DNA from 3 places in the Arthrobacter sp. BI5 genome. Region 3 is predicted to be linked to each of the others. Evidence: riboswitches for the same ligand, from Rfam matches in the RefSeq annotation. Region 3 holds a riboswitch; each other region holds the start of a gene.
The links. A riboswitch is a leader RNA that binds a small molecule or an ion and turns the genes downstream of it on or off. The one in region 3 is predicted to bind S-adenosylmethionine.
Positions count from the first base shown of each region.

Region 1: linked by a shared signal. The riboswitch ahead of AC1MED_RS17090 (DUF1737 domain-containing protein) and the one ahead of AC1MED_RS12505 (aminotransferase class V-fold PLP-dependent enzyme) in region 3 are both predicted to bind S-adenosylmethionine.
Region 2: linked by a shared signal. The riboswitch ahead of AC1MED_RS06205 (bifunctional o-acetylhomoserine/o-acetylserine sulfhydrylase) and the one ahead of AC1MED_RS12505 (aminotransferase class V-fold PLP-dependent enzyme) in region 3 are both predicted to bind S-adenosylmethionine.

Region 1 is NZ_CM155264.1:3,679,715-3,685,170, reverse strand. Features, by position in the region: gene AC1MED_RS17105 (glutamate--cysteine ligase 2) at 1-52, shown strand, start outside; gene AC1MED_RS17100 (O-succinylhomoserine sulfhydrylase) at 49-1,257, opposite strand; gene AC1MED_RS17095 (rhodanese-like domain-containing protein) at 1,258-1,677, opposite strand; gene AC1MED_RS17090 (DUF1737 domain-containing protein) at 1,674-1,967, opposite strand; SAM riboswitch class IV at 2,006-2,120, opposite strand; gene AC1MED_RS17085 (ATP-grasp domain-containing protein) at 2,425-3,381, shown strand; gene AC1MED_RS17080 (glycosyltransferase family 2 protein) at 3,368-4,105, shown strand; gene AC1MED_RS17075 (aminodeoxychorismate lyase) at 4,125-5,099, opposite strand; gene cls (cardiolipin synthase) at 5,176-5,456, shown strand, end outside.
Region 2 is NZ_CM155264.1:1,374,272-1,379,727, reverse strand. Features, by position in the region: gene AC1MED_RS06215 (MFS transporter) at 1-419, opposite strand, end outside; gene metX (homoserine O-acetyltransferase MetX) at 592-1,728, opposite strand; SAM riboswitch class IV at 1,740-1,855, opposite strand; gene AC1MED_RS06205 (bifunctional o-acetylhomoserine/o-acetylserine sulfhydrylase) at 1,940-3,256, opposite strand; SAM riboswitch class IV at 3,320-3,435, opposite strand; gene AC1MED_RS06200 (VOC family protein) at 3,593-4,231, shown strand; gene AC1MED_RS06195 (CPBP family intramembrane glutamic endopeptidase) at 4,324-5,100, opposite strand; gene AC1MED_RS06190 (histidine phosphatase family protein) at 5,181-5,456, shown strand, end outside.
Region 3 is NZ_CM155264.1:2,717,346-2,722,801, forward strand. Features, by position in the region: gene rsgA (ribosome small subunit-dependent GTPase A) at 1-943, shown strand, start outside; gene hisN (histidinol-phosphatase) at 1,025-1,837, shown strand; SAM riboswitch class IV at 1,926-2,039, shown strand; gene AC1MED_RS12505 (aminotransferase class V-fold PLP-dependent enzyme) at 2,074-3,498, shown strand; gene AC1MED_RS12510 (class I SAM-dependent methyltransferase) at 3,569-4,327, shown strand; gene AC1MED_RS12515 (Nramp family divalent metal transporter) at 4,409-5,456, shown strand, end outside.

The DNA of each region.
Region 1 (5,456 bases), 960 kb from region 3:
CAGGGCGGCAGCGGAGCCGACCCCCGTGCTCTCACGGGTACGCCGGGACTAAACCTGCTTGAGTGCCTGCCCGAGGTCGCGGATCAGGTCCTCGACGTCTTCCAGGCCCACCGACAGCCGGACGACGCCGTCGCTCAGCCCGATCGCTGCCCGGCCGTCCGGTCCCATGGCGCGGTGCGTCGTGGTGGCCGGATGGGTGATCAGGGACTTCGAATCACCCAGGTTGTTGGAAATATCGATGATCCGCAGCGAGTCCAGCAGCGCAAAGGCGGCCTCCTTGGCCGTGCGGCCGGGCGAGGGTGACAGCTCGAACGTCAAGACGGTGCCGCCGGCCTTCATCTGCCGTGCGGCCAGCTCGTACTGCGGATGGGATGGCAGCAGCGGGTACTTGACCCAGCTGACCGCCGGCTGCTCCTGGAGCCACTCGGCCAGCCGCAGCGCGGAGGCGGAGGAGTGGTTCACCCGCAGGGCCATGGTCTCCAGCCCCTTGGTCAGCACCCACGCGTTGAAGGCGGAGAGCGCCGGGCCGGTGTGGCGCATAAGCTGCTTGACCGGGCCTTCGATGAACTCCTTGGTGCCCAGGATCGCGCCGCCGAGCACCCGGCCCTGGCCGTCAATGTGTTTGGTGCCGGAATACACAATCACGTCCGCGCCGAGTTCCCCGCAGCGCTGCAGCAGGGGAGTGGCAAAGACGTTGTCAACGATGACGGTCGCGCCGGCGGCGTGCGCCAGTTCGCTCACGGCGGCGATGTCCACGATTTCCTGCATCGGGTTCGACGGCGACTCGAAGAAGACCGCCGTCGTCGGCTCCGACAGCGCCGAGCGCCACTGCTCAAGGTCGGGGCCGTCCACGAAGACCGTCTCCACACCCCAGCGGGGGAGGATCTCGTTGAGGATCACGAAGCAGGATCCGAAGAGGGAGCGGGCGGCGACTACCCGGTCGCCGGCCCCCAGCAGCGCCCCCAGCGCGGTGAACACGGCGGACATGCCGGACGCCGTCGCGAAGCATGCTTCGGTTCCTTCCAGCAGCCGGAGCCGCTCCTGGAAGGTGGCCACCGAGGGGTTGCCGTAGCGCGAATACACAAAGCGTTCGTCCTCGCCGGTGAAGGCGCGTTCCGCGGCGGCGGCGGATTCGTAGACGAAGCCTGAGTTCAGGAAGATCGGTTCGGTGGTCTCCTGGAAGCCGGTGCGGTCGAGTCCGCCGCGGACGGCCTGGGTGTCCGGGCTCCAGCCTTGGGCATCGGGATTAAAGCTCACTTAGTGCTTTCCGGGGTTGGTGGGCAGGCCGCGGTTTTTCCAGCCGTTGACGGTGCGTTCGCCGTGACGGTCCGGTTCGCCTTCGAAGCCCTCGAGGACGTTGTAAGAGGTGAAGCCGGCTTCCGTCGCCGCTATTGCCGCGGCGACGGACCGGGCGCCTGAACGGCACAGGAAGACCAGTTCGGTTCCTCCGCCTTTCGGGGCCCGCTGTTTCAACTGTTCAACAAACTGCGAATTGGGGATGCCGCCGGCCAGGTTCCACTGGATGAAGAGCGGATCGTTCCGTCGTTCGCCCGCGGCCGTGGTGTCGGGGGTGCCGATCCGGGCCCATTCGCCCTCGGTGCGGACGTCCACCAGGACGGCGCCCGCCTCAAGCGTGGCCCATGCCTCCTCCGGGCTCAGGTCTCCGGCGTAGTTCATGCGTGGCCCCCGCCGTCGAACTCGACGTCCAGCTCATCCACCGCGTTGGCGACGGCGGCGTCAGCGCTCGCGATGGCGGACGGCAGCACGAGCGCCTGGGCCACGATCACGGTGCTGCCATTGAAGGTCGCGGAGGGGCTGCCATGCAGGACATAGCCCTCGGCCAGGGCGGCGGAGACCCGTTCGCAGAAGCTGCGGTCATCGGGACCGGTGAACAGGCGGTAGGCCAGCCTCGCTTCGGCGGCCGGGCCGGGGGCGGCGGAGGACGGGGCGGGGGCTGTGGCGGGCACAGCGGGTGCGGACGCGTCGGGCACGACGGATCTCCTTACTTTCACGCTTGCAGCTCGAACTCTCGATATGCCGAGTATTCACCTGAGGCACCCCGCCGCGAAAGGGAGGGTTGCCGACCGGCCAGTCAGGGCTTGGCGCCGGGTCTCATTACTCCCCAAAAACGTAGCACTTCCGTGCCGTCGGCACCGGCGGCGCCGTCATGTTAAGTCACGGGCCGGCGTTTCCAGCAACGGCATGGGCGCGGGTAGCGCTGGCAGCAACCCCAGTACTCGTGGGCATCCGGCGCAGTGCCTGCGGGGCAGATTCGGGTAGTTCCTACTCGGGATATCCCTGGCCACCCTCGCCTTGACTGGGACGGGCACGACCGACGTGCCAGCAGATTTCCAATGGGATAACCAGCATTAGCCAGGCGCTGCACTGGGGCACCCGGCATGTCTACGAAGGAACTGGATTTTTATGGGACCACCTGTGAAGCCCCGCGTGCTCATCACCGGCGCGGGGGGACCTGCCGGACGGGCCGTCGCGGCCCAGCTCAAAGCGCGAGGCGTCCCCGTCCTGGGTACCGACATCCGCGAACTGCCGGCAGGGTCGGGAATCACCGCCGTCCGCGTCCCGGAGGCCTCGGATCCGGAGCTGGTCTCGGCGCTCCGCCGGCTGGTGGCCGCCGAAGACGTGAACGTTGTCATTCCTACCGTGACTGACGAGCTGCCGCAGCTGGCGGCCTTCCGGCCCGCCTTCGGCCCCGATGTCCGCGTCATCATTGGCGAGCCGGGACCCGTGGCCCTCGCCCACGACAGGCTCTTTACCGCATGGCGGCTGCAATCGGCCGGGGTGGCCGTCCCGCGGTTCGGGGTGCCCCGGGATTTCTCCGGCGCTGAGGCCGCCATGGAAGCGCTTGGCGGACCGGTAGTCGTCCGCCCCCGGGTCTCCGGCGGCGGCAGCGGCGTGACCGTCGTCGACGGAGGCAGCGACGTGGACTGGCACAGACTGCCGGAAGGCCAGATCGTGCAGGAATTCATCCCGGGAACCGCTTACGGCCCGATGGTCTTCGGCACCCCGGTGCAGAACGCGGCCGCTCCGTTCGTCGTCGTTATCGAAAAAACTGCACCGGCCCAGGGGAAGGCTGGAAACGCGGCGGCCGCCCGTCGGGTCGAAATCGGCGAGGCCATGGATGTGGGAAATGTGGCCATGGCCGCTGTCCGCGCGCTTGGGCTGACCGGCCCGGTTGGCGTCGATGTCAGGCGGCGTGCCGACGGGACGCCGGTGGTGCTCGGTGTGACCGCCCGGTTCGGCAGGAACAGCGGGCTCGTCCCGGAATTGCTCGACGCCGTTCTAGGGGCATTTACCCTGCCATCGTTCAACCCGGCATCCTTCCGTCAGTTCCCACGGGTGCACGGCAATGCCCTGGTATGAGGTCCGCGCCGCAGTGCGGCGTCGCCGCGGGGTGCCCACCCTGCTGGACATGTGGCCGACTGTGTCGATCATTGTGCCGGCCTTCAACGAGGCGGCCCGCATAGAGAGCTGTGTACGCTCCATCCAGCTCACCAGCTACGACCGTTACGAAGTGGTGCTGGTCGACGACGGCTCGACCGACAACACGTTCGAACTGATGAAGGGCGTGGCCGCGGCCGATCTCCGAATCAAAGTGCTCAGCCAGGCCAACGTGGGCACAGGTGCCGCCCTGAATCTGGGCTTACGGCACGCATCCGGCGAGGTCGTGGTGTTCATGGATTCGGACGTGGTCCTCTCACGGAACACGGTCAAAAGGATGCTCCAAGGCTTCGCGGACGAGAATACCGGCGCGGTCTGCGGCGACGCCCGGCCGGCCACGGCGGCCCCGGAGCGGCCCCGGATACCATCCTCCCTGAGCCGCGGCGCCGGGTTGCTCCGGAGAGCCCTCGCCGTGAGCGGCTGCCTGCCGGCCCGCCCCGGCAACATCAGAGCGGTATCCCGGGCCGTGCTTGAGGAAATCGGACCTCTCCCGGAAGACCTGCTGGTGGGCGGAGACCGGGAACTGATCAGGCGGGTGCGCCGCGCCGGCTACCGGGTGGCCTCCGCTCCGCGTGACTTGGCCTACGCCGATACTTCAGCGACTACCGCGGGGGACCGGTTCCATCGCCCAAGGACCCGGAGCTGAGCTCGGGTCGCTCCGCGCCTTACTCGATCGTGGCGAAAAGTTCGTTGAGCTCCGCCGTGAGCTGCCGCCGCAGTTCGGGCGTGCCGATCTCCTTGCCGTCGATGTGGTTCACCGGGGCGAGGAGCCGGATGCTCGAGATGAGCCAGACGGCGTCCGCGTCGTACAAGTCCTCGGGGACCAGCGGACCGTAGCCGAGTTCCCACCCGGCGGCCTTCGCCGCAGTGAACAGGGCGCCCTGCGAGGTGCCGGGAAGGATTCCGCTATCCAGCTGCGGGGTGATCAGCCGGCGCACGGTCCGCACCCCGCCCGCGCCGTCGTCGGTGGATTCCAGGTGCGCCAGCAGCACGGTCGACGTCGGACCCTCCAGGACCCGGCCGTCCGCGGAGGTGAAGATGACATCGTCCGCGCCCTGGTGGTGGGCATACCGGAGCGCCGCCATGTTCACCGCGTAGGACAGCGTCTTGGCGCCCAGCAGCAGCCACGGGGCGCGTTCGCCCACCTCGCTGTCATAGCCGCGGTCCAGCAGGATGACGTCAATGCCCGTCTCACGCTGCAGCCGCCCGACGGCCGGCGGAGGGGAGGCCTGGACCCAGCACGTCGGTGCGGAGTCGCCCTCGACGCCGCGGGTGGCGAGCAGTTTCACCACCACCTCGTCAGCCGCACCGTCAGCTTCGCCAGCATCGCCGGCGTCGTCAGCCGGGCCGCCGAACTCGCTGATGGCCGTCCCGATCGCGCGGCGCCAGGCGTCCTCGTCCGGGATGGCCAGCTCCAGGGCGCGCGCGGAGCCGGCCAGCCGGCTCAGGTGGGCCTGCAGCTTGCGCGGCCGTCCCCCCACCACCAGCAACGACTCGAAAACGCCGTCGCCGCGCGTCGCGCCCTGGTCCGTGGCCATCAGCTGCGGCTTGGACGAGTCGGCGACGCGGCCGTTTTCAAACGCGGGATCGAGGAACACCAGCACCGTCGGGCGGGCCGGAACAGAGGCAGGGGTAGTCATGCCTTCAGCTTAGTGCGGCGTGCCGGGATAGGATTTGCGGGTTGCCCGTTCCGGAACTGTTCCGCGGGTCTGGATCATGAGGGGTTCGCCTGTGCTGTGGCCATTTCCGCTAGTGGGAACACTCCCGTCCTGGGTCGTCCTCATTCTGACCCTGGTCGACCTCGTCATCAGGGTCCTGGCGCTGGGCATCATCCCGGGCAACCGCCGTCCCACCACCGCCATGGCCTGGCTGCTGGGCATCTTCTTCGTCCCGGCCCTGGGCCTGGTCCTGTTCCTGCTCTTCGGCAACTTCCGGCTCTCCCGGAAGCGCCGGGCGCAGCAGGAAGCGGTGAACACCCGCGTGCGCGCCGGCACCTC
Region 2 (5,456 bases), 1.3 Mb from region 3:
GCGAAGCCCTGGGCAAAGCGCAGGAAGACCAGGAGCGCCGGAGCCCAGTAGCCGATCTGCTGGAAGCTCGGCAGGCAGCCCATCAGGAAGGTCGAGACACCGACCAGGATGATGCTGAGCTGCAACAGCTGCTTGCGGCCGAACTTGTCGCCGAAGTGGCCAAAGACGATGCCGCCGATGGGGCGGGCAACGAAGCCCACCGCGTAGGTCAGGAACGCGGCGATGATGCCGTCCAGTTCCGTTCCGGAGTTGGGGAAGAACATCTTGCCAAAGACCAGCGTCGCCGCCGAGGCGTAGAGGAAGAATTCATACCACTCCACCACCGTGCCGGCCATCGAGGCTGCCACTACTTTCTTGAGACCTGACGTCTTGACGTCGGTGTCCTCTGCGCGCCTTGCGGCGGCGTTTTCCGTGCTCATGCGAACTCCTTCGGTGTCGCCTTCGACACCCTGTGGACCATTGGGCTGACTAACGTGTGTGTGAGTTGGGACACACGGCGTCATTCTCCACGAGTATGGACTGCGGGCGCGGAAGGCTCAACGACCAATCGCGCAGAGGGCGTCTGCAAAAATGCACACGAGCTGGTGCCGGCTAGGCGAAGAAGTTGCCGCGGAGCTGTTCGCTGAGCTGCCCGATTTCGGTCAGGAAGCCGTCATGGCCGATCGGCGCCTCGATGACGTGCACAGGCACCTCGCCCGGCAGCGCGCCGGCGAGTTCACGGGACTGGGCCGGGAAATACAACCGGTCCGAGTCCACGGCCGCCACAAAGAACTCCGCGGTGGCCCGCGAAACAGCCTGCTCCAGGCTTCCCCGGCCGCGGCTGACGTCGTGGCTCATCAGCGCCTCGGTGATGGCGATGTAGCTGTTGGCGTCGAAGCGGCGGACCAGCTTGTTGCCCTGGTGGTCCAGATAGCTCTCCACCTGGTAACGGCCCCGGCCGGCCAGCGACCCGGCTTCCAACGGGTCCTCCGCCGCCTGGGCGTTCCGGCCAAAGCGGGCGTCCAGCTCCGCGGCGGAACGGTAGGTGATGTGGGCGATCCGGCGCGCCAGGGCCAGGCCGGCGTCCGGTTCCGGGCCGCCGTAGTAGTCACCGCCGTTGAAGTTGGGGTCCTGGCGGATCGCCAGGGTCTGGGCCTGGGCGAACGCGATCTGCTCGGCGGTGCTGCGGGCGCCTATCGAAATCACGGCGCAGCGCCGGACCCGGTCCGGGTAGCTGACCGCCCACTCCAGCGCACGGGCTCCCCCGAGCGAACCCCCCAGCACGGCATACCAGCTGCTGATTCCCAGCGCGTCGGCGAGCCGCGCCTCGGCGGCGGTGCTGTCCCGCAGGGTGACCAGCGGAAACCGCGAGCCCCAGGGCCGTCCGTCGGGGGCCGGCGTGGACGGCCCGGTGGAGCCGTAGCAGCCGCCGAGGATGTTGATCGAGACCACAAAGTACTTGTCCGTGTCCACCGGGGCGCCCGGGCCGGCCAGCTGTTCCCACCAGCCCGGCTCTTCGCCGGCGCCGCGGGTGACGTGGGTGTCGCCGGTCAGGGCGTGCTCGATCAGCACGGCGTTGGAGGCGTCGGCGTTCAGCGTCCCCCAGGTCTCGTAGGCGAGGGTGACCTCCGGCAGGGTGGCACCGGATTCAAGGGCCAAAGAACCGAGCGGGAGGTACTGCACCGTCCCATCAGGAACAGTGGAGGGTTTGCATTCGGGTACACCCGTGCGGGTGACGGCAATCGTCATGTGAGGACCTAACTTCGCGCTTGCCCGCCGTCAGCTGACCGGCAGGCCAGGTCTTCACCCGGGGCACCCCGCCGCAAATGGAGGGTTGCCGGCCAGCAAGCCGGGGCTGTCGCTGGCACTCATGACCTGCCTCGATTCTACGAAACCCGGCGGCGCAAGCGCGAAGATTGTGACGGCTGTGTGACAGCCGGTCCCGTCGGCGCCGCCCGCCTCAGGCGTTCTTGGCCGCGCGGAAGCCGGCGTCGAGGTCCGCGATGATGTCGTCGATGTGTTCGAGTCCCACCGAAAGCCGCACCAGGCCGGGGTTGACGCCGGCCACCGCCTGCTGCTCCGGCGAGAGCTGGCTGTGCGTGGTCGACGCCGGGTGGATGACCAGCGAGCGCACGTCGCCGATGTTCGCCACATGGGAGTGCAGTTCGAGGGCGTCGACGAAGCGCTTGCCGGCCTCCGCTCCCCCGGCCAGGTTGAAGGAGACGACGGCGCCGGTGCCCTTCGGCCCGTACTTGCGGCCGCGCTCGTACCAGGGGCTGGACGGCAGCCCGGCGTAGGCGACGGATTCGACGTCGGCCCTGGCCTCCAGCCATTCGGCAACCCTGACGGCGTTGGCAACGTGCCGCTCCATCCGCAGGCTCAGCGTCTCGATGCCCTGGGCGATCAGGAAGGCGTTGAACGGCGAGACGGCGGAGCCGAGGTCGCGCAGCAGCTGGACCCGGGCCTTGAGGATGTAGGACAGGTTGGCGCCCAGCGCACCGTCCGCGCCGAGGTCTCGGGCGTAGACCAGGCCGTTGTAGGTGGGGTCAGGGGTGTTGAAGCCGGGGTAGCGCTCCGGGTCCTTGCCGAAGTCGAAGTTGCCGGAGTCCACGATGACGCCGGCAATCGCGGTGCCGTGCCCGCCGAGGTATTTGGTGGCCGAGTGGACCACAATGTCGGCGCCCCACTCGATCGGCCGGATCAGGTAGGGGGTGGAGAGCGTGTTGTCCACGATCAGCGGCACCCCGGCCCGGTGCGCCACGTCCGCGATGCCCTCGATGTCCAGCACGTCCTGCCGGGGGTTGGACACCACCTCACCGAAGAACAGCTTGGTGTTCGGCTGCACGGCGTCGCGCCACTGCTCCAGGTTGTCCGGGTCCGCGACGAAAGTTACCGAGATGCCGAATTTCTTCAGCGTGTGGGCCAGCAAGTTGTAGGTGCCGCCGTAGAGGCTGGGGCTGGCCACCACATGGTCCCCGGCCTCGGCGATGTTGAGGATCGCAAGGGTTTCGGCGGCTTGCCCGGAACTGAGCAGAAGCGCCCCGAGGCCGCCCTCGAGGCTCGCCACGCGCTGCTCCACCGCGTCCTGGGTGGGGTTTCCGATCCGGGTGTAGATGGGGGCGAGTTCGGCGAGCGCGAAGCGGTTGGCCGCGCTTTCCGCGCTGGGGAAGACGAACGACGTCGTCTGGTAGATCGGCAGCGACCGCGCACCGGTGGCGGAATCCGGCTCCTGGCCGGCGTGGATCTGGCGGGTTTCAAAGGACCAGGCGTTGGACATCGGGGATCTCCTGAGTGACTGGGCACAGGCCCTTCCGGTCCTCCCGGGACCGGAACGGCTCTGCCGCCGCGCTTGCCTCCCGGCGGGCGCCGGAGGGCCAGGTCTTCACCCGGGGCACCCCACCGCGCAAGGAGGGTTGCCGGCCAGCAAGCCGGGGCTTGGTGCTGGCACTCATGACCTGGCTCCAGTTTAGGAAGGCTCGACGGCGGCTGGATAGCTTTGTGACGAATATGAATTTGGCCCGTGGACCGGCCCTGGAGCCCTGGAAAATGACATCCCATCAGGGTTAGGACAGCCTAAGCTGAGAGCTCCATCACAAAGTGCCAAGATGAGGGCATGCGCATGGATCACGTCTCTTACGCCTGTGAACAAGATGGCCTCGCTGCCACCACCGAACGTATCGCGTCCGCCCTCGGGGTCGAAGCCGTCAAGGGCGGAGTCCACCCCCGGTTCGGGACCCGCAACATGATTATCCCGCTCGCCGGGCACAAGTACCTGGAGGTCGTGGAGGTCCTGGACCACCCTGCCTCGGACAAGGCGCCGTTCGGCCAGGCCGTCCGGGCCCGTTCCGCCGCCGGCGGCGGCTGGATGGGCTGGTGCGTTGAGGTTGACGACCTGGCACCCTTCGAGGAGCGCCTGGGCCGGTCGGCCGTCAACGGCAACCGCAAGTTCCCCGACGGCCGCGAACTGGTCTGGAAGCAGATCGGCATCCTGGGCCTTATCGCGGATCCGCAGGTCCCCTACATGCTCAAGTGGGAGGGCGATCCCGCCCTGCACCCGTCCAACGCCTACGAGAGCGGCGTCAAGATGTCCGCGCTCACCATCGCAGGCTCCGCCGAGCGGGTCACCGAGTGGCTGGGCGAACCGGTGGAGAAGCCGCTGGAGGATGTGGACGTGAACTGGCTGGCCCCGCACGGTACGCCGGGCATCCTGTCCGTCACCTTCGAAACCGATTCCGGAGCCGTCACCATCTGACGCTTCCTGCCCGAAAAACTTCGGCCGCCAGCAGCGGGTGCCAATGATGCCACCCACCGCTGGCGGCCGAATCCTTTTAAGGCCTGGTGCGCCTAGCCGAGGCCGATCGCCTTGCCGAAGAGGCTGAACCCGACGAAGGCCACGATGTCCAGCAGCGCATGGGCGATCACCAGCGGCATCACGCGTCGCGTCTTCGTATAGATCAGCGCGAAGATGACGCCCATGATGGCGTTGCCGATGAAGGGCCCAAAGCCCTGGTAGAGGTGGTAGCTGCCGCGCAGCATGGAACTGGCGAAGATGGCCAGCGGCATGCCCCAGCCGAACTTGCCGAGCCGGTCGAGCAGGTAGCCGACCACAATGACTTCTTCCACGATCCCGTGCCGGATCGCGGAGAGGATCAGCACCGGGACGGTCCACCAGTAGGAGTCCAGCGCGCTGGGGATGATCGCCGTCGTGATCCCCAGCGCCCGGCCGGCCGCGTACAGGCCCAGCGAGGGTATGCCGATCAGGGCGGCGAGGCCGAGGCCCTGGGCCAGGTCCTTGCCGGGCCGGGCGAAGTTGAAGCCCAGCTTCCGGAACGCCGAGGTCCCGGTGCCGGCGGCCAGGCCGGCGGGCCGGTGTTCGGTCAGGAAGTAGATCACCAGCACCACCGGCACCAGGGCGAAGATGATGTCCAGCAGTTGGTAGGTGAGGTCGAAGTACTCGCGGGTGCTCTGCGAGCGGTTCAGCGTCGAGGTGCCCTGCGCCAGCGGCGCACGGGTCAGTTTGTCCAGCAACTGCACCACCGAGTACACCGCCGACTGCCCGAGCGACAGCCCCAGGACGATCCAGACTTCTAGCCGCAGCCGACGGCGGGAGGGAACCAACATGTTTCTATCTTGCCTGCCGTTGCCGGGAGTTGACTGCACGTGCCTATGCTGGGGCTGTGAGTGCGCCCGGGAGAATTTTTATGATCCGGCATGGCCAGTCCGCCGCCAACGCCGACACCTCGATCTACAACCGGGTGCCCGATTACCGGATCCCGCTGACGCCGCTGGGTGTCGAGCAGGCCACGGCCGCCGGTGAGCAGCTGCGGCGGCAGCTGGACGGTCAGCGGGTGTGCGTGTACGTCTCCCCCTACCTGCGGGCCTACCAGACGCTGGAGGCGCTGCAGCTGGGTTCCCTGACCGAACGCGTCATCGAAGAGCCGCGGCTGCGCGAGCAGGACTGGGCGAACTTCCAGATC
Region 3 (5,456 bases):
GGAACGCAAGATCATCGCGGCCCGTGCCCGCGAACTGCGCCGCAACCCCGTCGTAGCCGGGGACTTCGTCTCCCTCGTCGGGGACGTCAGCGGCGAGCCGGACACGCTGGCGCGGCTGGTCAAGATCCAGGACCGCCGCACCCTGCTGCGGCGCAGCGCGGACGACACGGACCCGATCGAACGCGCCGTCGTCGCCAACGCCGACCAGCTGGTCGTCGTCGTGGCCGCGGCGAACCCGGAACCGCGCACCGGGTTCATCGACCGGGCCCTGGTGGCCGCCTACGACGCCGGAATCGAGCCCCTGCTGCTGGTCACCAAGGCGGACGTCAAGGATCCTGCCGAACTGCTCGACAACTACCGGCACCTCGACTTCCCGGTGATCATCTCCAAGACCGCGGATTCGGCAGCCTCCGGCATCGACGCCCGCTCCGATGACGGCCTCTCCGCCCGGCTGGACAAGACCGCCGTCTCGCAGCTGCGCGCGTACCTCGACGGAAAAGTCACCGTAATGCTGGGCCACTCCGGCGTCGGCAAATCCACCATGGTGAACGCGCTCACCGGCGCCGAACGCGCCACCGGCGGCGTCAACGCCGTCACCGGCCGCGGCCGCCACACCTCATCCTCCGCGCTGGCGCTGAAGGTCAACGATGCGCCCGCCGGCAGCTGGATCATCGACACCCCCGGCATCCGCTCCTTCGGCCTGGCCCACGTGGACCCGGACCGGATCCTGCGCTCCTTCCCGGACCTGGCGCCCGGCACCGAGGACTGCGAACGGGGCTGCAAGCACGACGCCTCCGCCGTCAACTGTGGGGTGGACGCCTGGGTGCAGGGCGGCCACGCCGGCCCGTCCGGCCCGGCCCGGCTCGCCTCGCTGCGCAGGCTGCTCGGCACCGACCCGCGGCTGGAAGCGCAGGACACCAAGGAACTCGGCAGCGTCTCCTAGCAGCGCCTGCCGAGCGGGTCGCCCGGCAGCGGGCGACGTGGCCTCCCGGCCTGCGGCGCGTTTTGGCGGTAGTTTGGAGGCATGAGTCAACCCGCTTCGAGCTACAACGATGACCTGCGCCTTGCCCATGTACTGGCAGATTCCGTAGATTCCCAGACCATGAACCGCTTCAAGGCGCTCGACCTTCGGATCGAGACGAAGCCGGACCTCACTCCCGTCACCGACGCGGACAAGGCCGCCGAGGAAGCCATCCGGGGGCAACTGTCCCGCTCCCGCCCCCGCGACGCCGTGCTCGGCGAGGAGTTCGGCAGCTCCGGCCACGGCTCCCGCCGCTGGATCATCGACCCAATCGACGGCACCAAGAACTTTGTCCGCGGCGTCCCAGTCTGGGCCACCCTGATCGCCCTGGTCGATGAAGGCGAGCCCGTGGTCGGCGTCGTCAGTGCCCCGGCCCTGGGCAAACGCTGGTGGGCGGCCAAGGGCGCCGGCGCCTACACGGGCCGCTCGCTGGCCGCCGCCAGCCGGCTGAAAGTCTCGAACGTCTCCCGGCTGGCCGACGCCTCGCTGTCCTACTCGAGCCTGGGCGGCTGGAAGCAGCGAGGCAACCTCGATGAGTTCCTTGGCCTCACTGAGGAGGTCTGGCGCACCCGCGCCTACGGCGACTTCTGGTCCTACTGCCTGGTGGCCGAAGGCGCCGTCGACATCGCCTGCGAGCCTGAACTCAACCTCTACGACATGGCGGCGCTGGTCCCGATCGTGACGGAAGCCGGCGGCCGCTTCACCTCGCTCGAGGGTGAGGACGGTCCCTTCGGCGGCAACGCCCTGGCCACCAACTCGATCCTGCACTCGGAGGTCCTCAAGCGCCTCAACCCCGGCCTGGATGACCTGCTCTAGCCGGCCCGCCCGCGGCAGTTCGTAACACAGCGCTTCATATTTCCGCCTCGCTTTTCCGTCCGCCGGGCCATGTCCTAGGCTCGAAACAGGTCACGAGTGCCAGCGCTAAACCCCGGTTTGCTGGCCGGCAACCCTCCATTCGCGGCGGGGTGCCCCGGGTGACGACCTGGCCGGTCCGGAGCGGACCCGGCAAGCGCGGATCCCCTGTGAGCGGGGTCCTTTTTGAGCGAGGTCCCATGACGACTGCCACCATCCCCACCCACACCACCAGCGCCGGCGCGGCCCTTTCCGAGACGCGCTTCGACGCCGCGCGCCGGCCGCTGTCCGCCGTCTCCGGCGCCGAGATCCAGGCCCCGCTGATCCAGGGCGGCCAGGTCCGCTACGCCAACCTCGACTACGGCGCCTCGGCCCCGGCGCTGTCCGTGGTGTCCGCCTACTTGAACGAGATCCTGCCCTACTACGCCAGCGTGCACCGCGGCGCCGGCTACGCCTCCCAGCTCAGCACCTCGGTGTACGAAAACGCCCGGAACATCGTCCGCGGGTTCGTCGGCGGACGCCCGGACGACTCGGTGATCTTCACCCGGAACACCACCGATTCGCTGAACCTGCTGGCCGGCTGCCTGCCCGTTGCCGGCGGCCAGCACACCGGCGAGGTGCTTTACCTCGACATTGAGCACCACGCCAACCTGCTGCCCTGGCAGAACGTCCCGCACCGCAGCGTCGTCGCGGCGCCCACCCTGGCCGGCACCCTGGCACGGCTCCGGACGGAACTCACCCACGGCGACGTGAGCCTGCTGGCCGTGACCGGCGCATCCAACGTCACCGGCGAAATCCTGCCGATCCGTGAGCTGGCCGCCCTGGCGCACGAATTCGGCGCCCGGATCGCCGTGGACGCCGCCCAACTGGCCCCGCACCGCCGCATCAACATCGCCGCCGACGACGTCGATTACCTCGCCTTCTCCGGCCACAAGCTCTACGCCCCGTTCGGCGCCGGGGTGCTGGTGGGCCGGCCGGACTGGCTCGACGCCGGCACCCCGCACCTTGCCGGGGGCGGCGCCGTGCGGGATGCGCGGCTCGACACCGTCAGCTGGACCACCGGCCCGGCCCGCCACGAGGGCGGCTCCCCGAACGTCCTCGGCGCCGCCGCGCTGGCCCGCGCCAGCCAGGTGATCGAGTCGCTTGACGAACAGCAGTGGCACGCCCACGAGGACGCCATCCGCTCCTTCCTGGTGGAGGGCCTGCAGCGGATCGAGGGTGTGAGCGTGCACCACATCTTCGAAGACACCGCCCGCGGGGAGGGGCCCGGGACGATCGGCGTCGTGAACTTCTCGGTCGCCGGGTACGACGCCGGACTGGTCGCCGCCTACCTCTCCGCCGAACACGGCATCGGCCTGCGCGACGGCCGGTTCTGCGCCCATCCGCTGCTGAAGCGGCTTGGCCTGCCGGCCGGGTCGCTGCGCGCCAGCTTCGGCCTCGGCTCCCGGCTCGAGGACGCCCAGCGGCTGCTCGCCGGTCTCCAGGAGCTGCGGCGGGGCGGCCTGGGCTGGGACTACGTGGTGGACGCCGGCCGCTGGGTGCCGGCCAACGACGCGCGCAGCTACCCGCACTGGGCGCCGAACACGCCGGGCACCGCGGGAGCCGCCCCCTGCACCCTCGACTAGGGGCCCCGCCTCCGGCCGCGTGCGGTAAATTCGGAGGGTACTTACCTATTGCTGCCGAAGGAGATCGCACGTGGCACGCGGCGGCCCCAAACTCCACCACCACCGGCGACAGGAGCTCGGCCAGAGCTTCCAGGACGGCGGCGAGCACTACGACCGGGTCCGGCCGGGCTACCCCGCGGACTCGGCCGACTGGCTGATCCCCGGCGGGGCCCGGGACGCCGCCGACCTGGGCGCCGGCACGGGCAAATTCACGGCTCTCCTGGTCGAACGGGGACTGAAGACGGTGGCCGTGGACCCGTCCCCGGACATGCTGGAACAGCTGCGCCGCACGTTGCCGGACGTCACCGCCGTCGAGGGCACCGCCGAACACACGGGACTGGCGTCCGGGGCGTTCGACCTGGTCACGGTGGCCCAGGCCTGGCACTGGTGCGATCCCCTGCTGGCCAGCACCGAGGCTGCCCGGATCCTGCGCCCGCAGGGCATCCTCGGCCTGATCTGGAACCAACTCGACACCTCGGTCCCGTGGGTGCACCGGCTCTCGCGGATCATGCACGCCGGGGACGTCCACAAGCCCGACTTCACACCGCCGCTGGGACCGGAATTCACCGGGTTGCAGAGCCACCTCACCCGTTGGGAGGACCCAGTCACCAGCCAGGACCTCATGGAACTGGCCAAGTCCCGCAGCTACTACCTGCGGGCAGGCGAGACCACCCGGGCCAAGGTCTTCGGCAACCTCGACTGGTACCTGCACGAGCACCTCGGGCACACTCCCGGCGAGCTCCTGCCGCTCCCCTACCTGACGCAAACCTGGCGCGCCGCCCGGGCCTGAGGTTCCCGCATTGCGCTGGGGGCATGCCGCACCTATCATTTCGGTGTGCCTAACTTTTGTGTGTAGGCACCCTGGAACTTCATGGGAGCCGCAGTGCTGGACGTCACCGGACACGAACCCCGCCCCGCGGGGCCGCCGCCCGCCCGCAGGGTCCGGGGCCGCCGCCGTGCCCTGCTCGGCCTGCTCGGCCCGGCGTTCGTGGCCGCCATCGCCTACGTGGATCCCGGCAACGTCGCCGCTAACCTCACGGCCGGGGCGCAGTACGGCTACCTGCTCGTCTGGGTCCTCGTCGCGGCCAACGTGATGGCGGTGCTGGTCCAGTACCAGTCCGCCAAACTCGGCATCGTCACCGGCAAAAGCCTTCCCGAGATCCTCGGCGAACGGCTCCGGCCGGTGTGGCGCCGTGCTTTCTGGGTCCAGGCCGAAATCGTGGCGGCGGCCACCGACCTCGCCGAGGTGGTGGGCGGCGCCGTCGCCCTGTACCTGTTGTTCGGCCTCCCCCTGCCCCTCGGCGCCGTGATCGTCGGCGGCATTTCCATGGCACTGCTCGCCGTGCAGAGCCGGAACCAGCAGCGGCCGTTTGAGTTCGTCATTATCTTCCTGCTCGGCATCATCACCGTCGGCTTCCTGGCCGGACTGTTCATCAGCCCGCCCGATCCCGGCGGCGTAGTGGCCGGACTTGTGCCCGGCTTCCAGGGCCCGGACACGGTGCTGCTGGCCGCGAGCATGCTCGGCGCGACCGTGATGCCGCACGCCATCTACGTCCACTCCGCACTCTCCCGGGACCGGCACCGCCCGAACCCCCACCTCCACGTGCCGCCGCACGCGATGGCGCGGCTGGTCAAGGCCACGCGCTGGGACGTCGTCGCGGCCCTGGCCGTGGCCGGTATCGTCAACATCGGCATGCTGCTGCTGGCCGCGTCCACGCTCGGCGGTGAGGAGGGAACGGACACCATCGAGGGCGCCCACGCCGCCATCACGGCCAACCTCGGCCCGGTGGTGGGTGTGGTGTTCGCCGTCGGCCTGCTCGCTTCCGGCCTGGCCTCCACCTCGGTGGGCTGCTATGCCGGCGGCACCATCATGCAGGGCCTGCTGACGATCCGGATTCCGCTGATGACGCGCCGGGTGC